Regions from separate parts of the Bacillus sp. TCT6 genome, predicted to be linked through region 1. Evidence: predicted binding sites of a transcription regulator. Region 1 holds the regulator's gene; each other region holds the start of a gene.
The links. The regulator CtsR, encoded in region 1, represses protease genes until heat stress. The targets are predictions, from matches to a motif close to ATGGTCAATAAAGGTCAAACA.

Region 1 (3,285 bases):
AACGACTGTTTGCTAGTATGCCGTAAGAACGATAAACCTTATCTTCAAGTTCAATACTTGAATTTTGTACAATTAATTCTCTAGCCATTTTTTCTTGCTGTATAATTTGTTGAATGACACTCTTTAAATCTGCAATAATATCTTCTTCAGACTTTCCTAGCGTCATTTGATTTGAAACTTGAAATATATTACCTAACGCTTCGCTACCTTCACCGTATATTCCTCTTACTACTAACCCTAATTTTTGAATTACTTGTATAATACGGCTAATTCTTTTTGTTAAAACCAGTCCCGGTAAATGTATCATCACAGAAGCTCTTAACCCTGTGCCAACATTAGTAGGACAACTCGTAATATATCCAAGTGATTCATCAAAAGCGTATTCAACTTCTTTCTCAATCCAATTATCTATTTGATTGGCACTTTGAAGTGCCTCTGATAACTGTAATCCTGAAAATAGGCACTGAATCCGAATATGGTCTTCTTCATTAAGCATAACACTAATATGTTCACTTTCTGATAGTAGACATGCTCCATATTCTGTCCCTGCAAGATTTGGACTAATTAAATGCTTTTCGACTAAAACTCTCCTTTGAAGAGGGGTTAATTCATTCATCTTTAATAGTCCAAACTCCCCAAAAGACCCTACTGCTTTATTTATGAATTTCTTTTTGAATAATTCATGAATCTGTTTAGCTTCTTCTTCGTTTTGCATAGTGGAAAATTGATATTGTTTAAAGTTACGAGCCAAACGAATTCGACTACTTAAAACAATATCAGAATCAGGGCCATCCCCCTTCATCCATGGACTAATTGCTTCGTTCATAATTTTGTCCAGTGACATAGAACTATTCCCCCTCTCTATGCTCACTAAGCTGTATTTCAAGACCTCGGATCTTATCTCTTACTTCTGCAGCTTTCTCAAATTCCTCTTTCTGTACGTATTGTTTCAGAATAAGTTTTAGTTCATCTAATTCTTTCTTTAAGTGGATATTTCCTTCTATACGTTCCGGAATTTTCCCACAATGTTCTGTATGCCCACCGTGAAGGCGTTTTAATAATGGCTTTAAATGCTCCTTAAATGTATCGTAACAAGAATAACAGCCAAAACGTCCGACTTTTGTAAATTGTTCATATGTCATCTTACAATCTGGACATCTTACTATATCTGCATTTGAAAATCCATTTTTTCCTTCTTCAAACATTGTTGATTCACCGTGTAATAAACCAGCAAATAAATCATGAAATGAAAAGTTAGACTGCGATGATGGAAAGAAAGACGTATAGCCACTTTGCTCTGCACATTGCTCACAAAGATGAACTTCCGCCTTCTTCTCGTTAATTACTTTTGTATAATGTAAAGTTGCTGGTCTTATATTACAGTTTTGACAAGTCATCACTATCCCCACCTTTACAACAGGAACGCTCTATCTCATGGTACTTTTCATACATTACTAGATTGTTCGCTTTCCTGAATCCGTTTAAATAAAAGTGCATGTTCTTTTTCAAAACTTCTACAATATTTAACTGCTTTATCTTAGTTATCAATCTTTTACAAAAGTTATATTTATTTATATTTCAGTGTTCTTAACATTGCGCATAATATTCGAGCCCTAAGTTCATCTCGAGAAGGAACATCCATTGATAATACAGAACGATCTATTACGCTTAACATCAGTTTCGCTTCACGATTTGTTATAATTCCCTCTTCTATTAAACGTATAATCATACTTTCTGCATTCCCTTGCGCAACGCTATGATCAATCATATGAAGCATTTGATCAATAATATCTATATCGTCATGCAGTTTGACTTTTATAATGCGAATGTAACCTCCTCCACCACGTTTACTTTCTACTACAAATCCTCTTTCTAACGTAAAACGGGTATTGATTACATAATTGATTTGAGATGGTACGCACTCGAATCGATCCGCAATCTCATTTCTCTTGATTTCAATCACATTATTATTACTTAAGTCAATAACTTGCTTTAGATATTGCTCAATGATATCAGATATATTTCTCATTTATCCGCCACCTTTATTGACTTTGACTATCTTTGACTTTAATTATATACGTATTAATAAAATTTGCAACTCTTTTGCTTATTCACTATCCTAGCCACATTCCCCTGTATTTAAACAAAATATGAATACTTTAAACACATTTTTTATTACTATGGATTATAAAATAAAACACGAAAAAACACGAGTCATTTGACTCGTGTTTTAGTTGCTTGGCGACGTCCTACTCTCACAGGGACAAGGTCCCAACTACCATCGGCGCTAGAGAGCTTAACTTCCGTGTTCGGTATGGGAACGGGTGTGACCTCTCTGCCATCATCACCAAACTATTGAAGGCATATTCCTTCAAAACTAGATAACATTTGCTACATATTATATGGTTAAGTCCTCGATCTATTAGTATTCGTCAGCTCCACATGTCACCATGCTTCCACCTCGAACCTATCAACCTGATCATCTTTCAGGGATCTTACTAGCTTACGCTATGGGAAATCTCATCTTGAGGGGGGCTTCATGCTTAGATGCTTTCAGCACTTATCCCTTCCGCACATAGCTACCCAGCTATGCCCTTGGCAGAACAACTGGTACACCAGCGGTGCGTCCATCCCGGTCCTCTCGTACTAAGGACAGCTCCTCTCAAATTTCCTACGCCCACGACGGATAGGGACCGAACTGTCTCACGACGTTCTGAACCCAGCTCGCGTACCGCTTTAATGGGCGAACAGCCCAACCCTTGGGACCGACTACAGCCCCAGGATGCGATGAGCCGACATCGAGGTGCCAAACCTCCCCGTCGATGTGGACTCTTGGGGGAGATAAGCCTGTTATCCCCGGGGTAGCTTTTATCCGTTGAGCGATGGCCCTTCCATGCGGAACCACCGGATCACTAAGCCCGACTTTCGTCCCTGCTCGACTTGTAGGTCTCGCAGTCAAGCTCCCTTATGCCTTTGCACTCTACGAATGATTTCCAACCATTCTGAGGGAACCTTTGGGCGCCTCCGTTACACTTTAGGAGGCGACCGCCCCAGTCAAACTGCCCACCTGACACTGTCTCCCGGGTCGATAAGACCCGTAGGTTAGAATTTCAATACAGTCAGGGCGGTATCCCACCAGCGCCTCCACCGAAGCTAGCGCTCCGGTTTCAATGGCTCCCGCCTATCCTGTACAAACTGTACCAAAATTCAATATCAGGCTACAGTAAAGCTCCACGGGGTCTTTCCGTCCTGTCGCGGGTAACCTGCATCTTCACAGGTACTATA
Region 2 (3,285 bases), 470 kb from region 1:
ATCATTTAGAGATCTTTTCGTTATATAAGGAACATAATGATGCTATATGTGAACTGATGAACGGATTTGATTTAAATAGTAAGACGCTGGAAAGAAGAAAAGGGTACATTACGTATTTGAAAGAAGCGGAGAAAATTACGGAATTTTTAAATATTATTGGTGCTCATAATGCGCTTTTAAGATTTGAAGATATTAGAATCGTACGTGATATGCGTAATTCCGTAAATCGTTTAGTGAACTGCGAAACAGCTAATTTAAATAAAACAATTGGTGCAGCGCTAAGGCAAATTGAAAATATCCGCTATATTGATGAGACGGTTGGTCTTGATATATTGCCAGATAAACTACGAGAAATTGCGCAGCTACGAAGAGATTATCAAGATGTAACATTGAAAGAGTTAGGTGAGATGGTATCCGGGGGGAAAATTAGTAAATCGGGTATTAATCATCGTTTGCGTAAAATCGATGAAATTGCAGAGAAATTACGCGCGGGGGAAACGGTAGCAAAAAAATAAGAGGTTAAAGGGGAAATGGAGCTGTGGTTCAAAAACGAGTTCAGGTTTCATTAAAAAACGGTTTACAAGCACGTCCGGCTGCGTTGTTTGTACAAGAGGCAAATCGCTTTCATGCAGATATCTTCATTGAGAAAGATGGAAAGACAGTAAATGCAAAGAGCATAATGGGGATTATGAGCTTAGCAATTGGAACTGGTAGCATGATAACAATTACAACAGAAGGTTCAGATGCAGAAGAGGCTTTAGAAGCATTAGCTGCATATGTACAATAAGAAACTATCGCGTATATGCGATAGTTTTTTGTTTTTGCTGTTTACTTAAAGGGAGTTTTCGGGATAGGGGGTATGTAGGTGGTTTGTCCTTGTCGTAGATTGTCGGTAAATCGATATGTTGTGTCGAACCGTTGATATATTAAAAAAATCGTTGATATAATTTGAGTTTTGTTCGATATAATTGAAAAATCGTTGATATATTTAGAGGGATACTGGATAGGGTATACAGACGGAGGTATATGATAATAAAAAAGCGCCCAATTATAGGGCGCTTCCGCTTTTAGTTGTATCCAGCTCCAGCGGCTAGAATGGTCGGTGGCTTCGCTTCTTCCGCCGAGGTAAAAAGCACCTCTTTGTCAGAAGCTCCATCCTCCTCCCATTCTGAACGAGCCGCTTCCGCTTTTAGTATATCCAGCTCCAGCGGCTAGAATCTCCGGTCGTTTCGCCCTTCATTCGAGGCAAAAATCGCCTCGGAATCAGGTGCTCCATCGCCCTGCGATTCTGAACGAGCCGCTTCCGCTTTTAGTTATTAACGATTTGTAAAGATCTTATCGATTAAACCGTATTCTAAAGCTTTTTCTGCTGTCATGAAGTTGTCGCGGTCTGTGTCGCGTTGTAGTACTTCAAGTGGTTGACCAGTGCGGTCAGCAAGAATTTGGTTTAGTTTTTCACGTAAGAATAGGATACGTTTTGCAGCGATTTCGATTTCAGTCGCTTGACCTTGTGCTCCACCAAGTGGTTGGTGAATCATTACTTCACTGTTTGGAAGTGCATAACGTTTTCCTTTTTCACCTGCTGCAAGTAAGAATGCACCCATAGATGCTGCCATACCGATACAGATTGTTGATACTTGTGGTTTAATAAACTGCATTGTATCATAGATTGCCATACCTGCTGTGATAGAACCACCAGGGCTGTTGATGTAGATGTGAATATCTTTTTCTGGATCTTGAGATTCCAAGAATAAAAGCTGGGAAACGATTGAGTTAGCTACGTTGTCATCAATTGCACTACCAAGCATAATGATGCGGTCTTTTAATAGTCGAGAGTAAATATCGTAAGCGCGTTCTCCACGATTTGTTTGTTCAATTACTGTAGGAATTAAATTCATCTGTTATTTCCTCCTTCTAAAGCTTTCTTAGTCTTATAATACAATTATGGTCAATAAAGGTCAAACGAAACCACTTTAAATCAAAAAAATATGTAGTTGTATCATGAAATATTCGCTATGTTTTCGAAATTCCCTGCTTATGTATCTTCAACATCATAACCGAATTCCATAAATTTAAACGTTATGAAAACTGGAGAAAAAGGAAAAGAACGCTTGTTAACTGAAGCGTTCTTTCGATAATTAGTCTTTTAAAAGATAGGTAACTCTATTTAAAATCTTTTCGATTTGTTTCGCGTTTTTACTATACATTTCGCTTGCTGATTTCGACTTTGTTTCTAGAGAAAATAGTTCAAGATCAGCATGACATTTTTTTAAAGATGCTAATAATAAAGGCTTATTTTGAGGAGAAGGCATTTGTAGTTTGTCATTGTAAATGTCGATAGTAAGTTGTCCGTATGAATCTACTTGACCGAGAAAAACATTTTCGATAACAACACCGAGCTTTTCTAGTTCAGAGTGTAGCCAAGCGCGGTTATGCCCGTTTGCTGAAAGTGGTTCATCTAGTACATTTCCATCCATAATAACAGTTTGTGGTTCTTTTTCATTTGGCACTTTTAAACCGAGATCTTTTGCAGTAAGTGGCTGAGAATCTTTCTTTAATAATACATTTAATTCTCCGCTCGGTTCTAAGACAGCAAATTCGACTTCAGCTATACTAAATGCACCATTTCCTCTAAGAAGTTCAAGTAACTCATCACTTGTATATTTCTCTTTCTTTAAATTATCCTCAAGTACTTTGCCATCCTTTATTAAAACTGTAGACTTCCCTTCAAAGAAATCTCTAGCAGTTTTGTTTTTCAAGGAAAGAATTCCAACGAAAAAAGGTACGGAGGCGAAAATAAGTATTGCAAAGACACCGTGGAAAAACTTTTGATCAAGCCCTGTAGCTATTTGAGCAGCGATATCACCGATTGTCATTCCCGCTATGTATTCAAAAAAGGAAAGCTGAGAGATTTGCCTTTTTCCTAAGCACTTTGTAATAGTGAATAAAATAATTAATATGAATACAGAGCGAAGGATGACAAGTGTCCATTCCGGTAGGTGAGACATAGTCATTTCCTCCAGTCTACTTAAAACCCTTTATATTGAGGTTCTTCACGTTCTAATACTGAAACTCTATCCTGTAAATCAGCGATGACACTGTCCATTTCTAACATACATTCATGAAATACGCGTTTAGCTTCATCGTCTGTAGAATTTAGTGAAAGGGAACTTAAGCTTGCTTGAGCGCCTCTTACACTAGCAAGGCAAGTTTTTACGCTAGCGATAACAGTCATATAAACACCTCTTATCCTTTCGGTTTAAATAACAATGCTCCAATGAAGCC
Region 3 (3,285 bases), 4.3 Mb from region 1:
AAGCAATACCATCTTCTTCGTTCGTTAACGTAGTATGGTTTGCGAGTGATTTTAATTCAGGGATGGCATTTCCCATTGCGATGCCGTGACCAGCAAATTCAATCATTTCAAAATCATTATCTTCGTCACCGAAAGCAATAATTCGCTCTTGTGGAATGTTGTAATGACTAGAAATTTTTTGTAATCCGACCGCTTTATTTAATCCGCTTTTTACAATTTCAATAATCGGCCAAGGTGCACCCCATTTTCTATGGTCGATTACTTCCGCATGCATATCAGTTAAATGTTGACGAATTGCAGTAGAATGCTCGTCATGTGCGTCAATTAATAAGCAAGTTGGATGGTCATTTAAAATATTTAATAAGTCTCCTGTAAAAATCTTAGGAGAACCGAATTCGAAAATGTGTTTTTTATCTTCATCAATTTCACGAACATACACATCATCCATAACTTCAGCGTATATATTTTTTACGCCGAAATCAAAACAAGCTCGTACAATTTCTTGCGCTGTTGCTAGCTCAAGAGGAGAGTGATGTATACCCCAGTTTGAATCCAGAGGATGGTGCACGTACGCACCGTTAAAGTTTACGATAGGTGTATTCAGACCTAGTTCTTTATAGTAATCATAACTAGCGCGGAATGGACGTCCTGTTGAAATAACGACAACGTGTCCTTGTTCCTTTGCTTTTGCAATTGTATGTTTCGTTCGAGTCGAAATTATTTTGTTGTCTGTTAATAAAGTGCCGTCTAAGTCTAATGCGATTAAATGTTGTTTGTTCATAATTTCACCTCTTATAATAATTTTTTTGTTTCTATCTGTATTTCCGTTTTTAATATGCAGAAATAAGAGGTTAGACTGGGTGAGACCACCATAGATGGAGATTTCACTATATATCCATCTTACGTCGCGAAGTACTACGGTGTCTACTATTTCTCGTTGGAAATTAAGAAAAGTCAACATCTTTTTAGAAAGTTCAAATAATGTTTCTTTCATTATGTACAAAATGTGAAAAGGGTTACATTGCTCGTATGATGAGGCATATAATGAACATGTAATCTTCTCGTATATGTTTGACTCTCCTTTGAAACTAGCCTAGAGTAGGTTGGTTTCTTTTTTTCTACAGATAGGAAAGGAATTCCTTCCTAAGCTTGTGTCATTCATGTATATGTACAAGAATGAGATGTAGTACTTGTTTCCTAAACATGACAGAAAACCTTTCTTTTAAAATGGATATACTAATGAGGCAAGACGTCATGGAAGGAGAATGAAGATGGGACAAAATCGCAGGTTTCGTTCTGGACAAAAAGCGCCAAATGATGGCATTTACGTAGAAATTGGTGAAACGGGAAGTATGGTAAAAAATCCGCAAATGGTACAATTAACTGCCGGTGAAAAGTTTCCAGACAACACAAATCATAACCGCCAGTGGACATATAAAAGAAAACCGTAACAGAAGCCGCAATCTTTATTGCGGCTTTTTTGTTGTTACATAATGTAGTTTCATTTATCGTACTTTTTTAAATAGCATAATGAATGCTCCTTTTTTCTTTTTCCAATAATAAGTTTGAAAATGCATAGGCGAATTTATTGTATAAAAAAGTCAGTTGGCGTATAATTAAATCAAAGGTCAAAGAAAGTCAAACATTTGGAGGGCTGTAAAGATGGACTTAAATCAAATGACAACAAAAACACAAGAGGCGATTATGAGTGCCCAATCTTTAGCGGTATCTCATCATCATCAAGAAGTAGATACTGTTCATCTCTTGTTTACATTATTAGAAGAGCAAGATGGGTTAGCAGTGCGTATTTTTCAAAAAATGAATGTCGATATAGAAGCGTTAAAGCAAGGCGCCGAAAGTTTAATTAAGAAAAAACCTTCTGTAACGGGAAGCGGTGCAGAAGTAGGCAAATTATATATAACAGGTGCTCTGCAACAACTACTTGTAAGAGCAGGAAAAGAAGCAGAGAAATTGCAAGATGACTACATTTCAGTGGAACATGTATTGCTTGCTTTTTCTGAAGAAAAAGGCGATATCAATCAATTATTTACAAGATTTCATATTACGAAAGATAACTTATTACAGTCTTTAATGACAGTTCGGGGGAATCAAAGAGTGACTAGTCAAAATCCAGAAGCAACTTATGAAGCGTTAGAAAAATATGGCCGTGATTTAGTGGCAGAAGTGAGAGCAGGGAAAATTGATCCTGTTATTGGCCGGGATAGTGAAATTCGACGTGTCATTCGCATTCTTTCACGTAAAACGAAAAACAACCCTGTTTTAATTGGTGAGCCAGGTGTTGGTAAAACAGCAATCGTTGAAGGGTTAGCGCAGCGTATTGTGAAAAAAGATGTACCTGAAGGGCTAAAAGATAGAACGATCTTCGCGTTAGATATGAGTGCGCTCGTAGCTGGTGCGAAATTCCGTGGTGAGTTCGAAGAGCGTCTGCAAGCTGTATTAAATGAAATTAAAAAGAGTGAAGGGCGTATTTTATTATTTATTGATGAACTTCATACAATCGTTGGCGCCGGTAAAACAGAAGGTGCGATGGATGCAGGGAATATGTTAAAACCGATGCTTGCTCGCGGTGAACTACACTGTATTGGGGCGACGACATTAGATGAATATCGTAAATATATTGAGAAAGACCCGGCGTTAGAAAGACGTTTCCAACAAGTATTAGCAGAAGAACCAACTGTTGAAGATACAATTTCCATTTTACGTGGTTTAAAAGAGCGTTTTGAAATTTATCACGGTGTAAATATTCATGACCGCGCGATTGTAGCAGCATCAGTTTTATCAGATCGATATATTTCGGACCGTTTCTTACCAGATAAAGCAATTGATCTTGTCGATGAAGCGTGTGCAACAATTCGTACAGAAATCGATTCTATGCCGACAGAATTAGATGAAGTAACGCGTCGTATTATGCAGTTAGAAATTGAGGAAGCAGCTCTTGGAAAAGAAACAGATCGTGGTAGCCAAGAACGTCTTAAAACGTTGCAACGTGAACTATCAGATTTAAAAGAAGTTGCAAGTGGTATGAGAGCGAAATGGGAGAAAGAAAAAGAAGACATTCACAAAGTTCGTGACTTACGTGAACATTTAGAACGTCTGCGCCGTGAATTAGAAGAAGCAGAAGGTAATTACGATTTAAATAAAGCAGCCGAACTTCGTCACGGGAAAATTCCAGCAATTGAAAAAGAGTTAAAAGAAGCGGAAGAAATGGGCGCGCATAATAAACAAGAAAATCGTTTATTACGTGAGGAAGTAAGTGAAGAAGAA

Region 2: the regulator CtsR is predicted to act here: its motif matches at 1,945-1,965, upstream of clpP (ATP-dependent Clp endopeptidase proteolytic subunit ClpP).
Region 3: the regulator CtsR is predicted to act here: its motif matches at 1,625-1,645, upstream of clpB (ATP-dependent chaperone ClpB).

The regions. Positions count from the first base shown of each region.
Region 1 is NZ_JBVYHX010000001.1:5,206,576-5,209,860, reverse strand. It holds gene AC0ONG_RS26755 (protein arginine kinase) at 1-844, opposite strand, end outside; gene AC0ONG_RS26750 (UvrB/UvrC motif-containing protein) at 849-1,397, opposite strand; gene ctsR (transcriptional regulator CtsR) at 1,568-2,029, opposite strand; rRNA gene rrf (5S ribosomal RNA) at 2,237-2,352, opposite strand; rRNA gene AC0ONG_RS26735 (23S ribosomal RNA) at 2,403-3,285, opposite strand, start outside.
Region 2 is NZ_JBVYHX010000001.1:4,740,279-4,743,563, reverse strand. It holds gene whiA (DNA-binding protein WhiA) at 1-515, shown strand, start outside; gene AC0ONG_RS24465 (HPr family phosphocarrier protein) at 539-787, shown strand; gene clpP (ATP-dependent Clp endopeptidase proteolytic subunit ClpP) at 1,317-1,898, opposite strand; gene AC0ONG_RS24455 (DUF421 domain-containing protein) at 2,139-3,008, opposite strand; gene AC0ONG_RS24450 (DUF1657 domain-containing protein) at 3,029-3,235, opposite strand; gene spoVAE (stage V sporulation protein AE) at 3,247-3,285, opposite strand, start outside.
Region 3 is NZ_JBVYHX010000001.1:914,465-917,749, forward strand. It holds gene AC0ONG_RS04580 (Cof-type HAD-IIB family hydrolase) at 1-781, opposite strand, end outside; gene AC0ONG_RS04585 (YjzC family protein) at 1,272-1,451, shown strand; gene clpB (ATP-dependent chaperone ClpB) at 1,663-3,285, shown strand, end outside.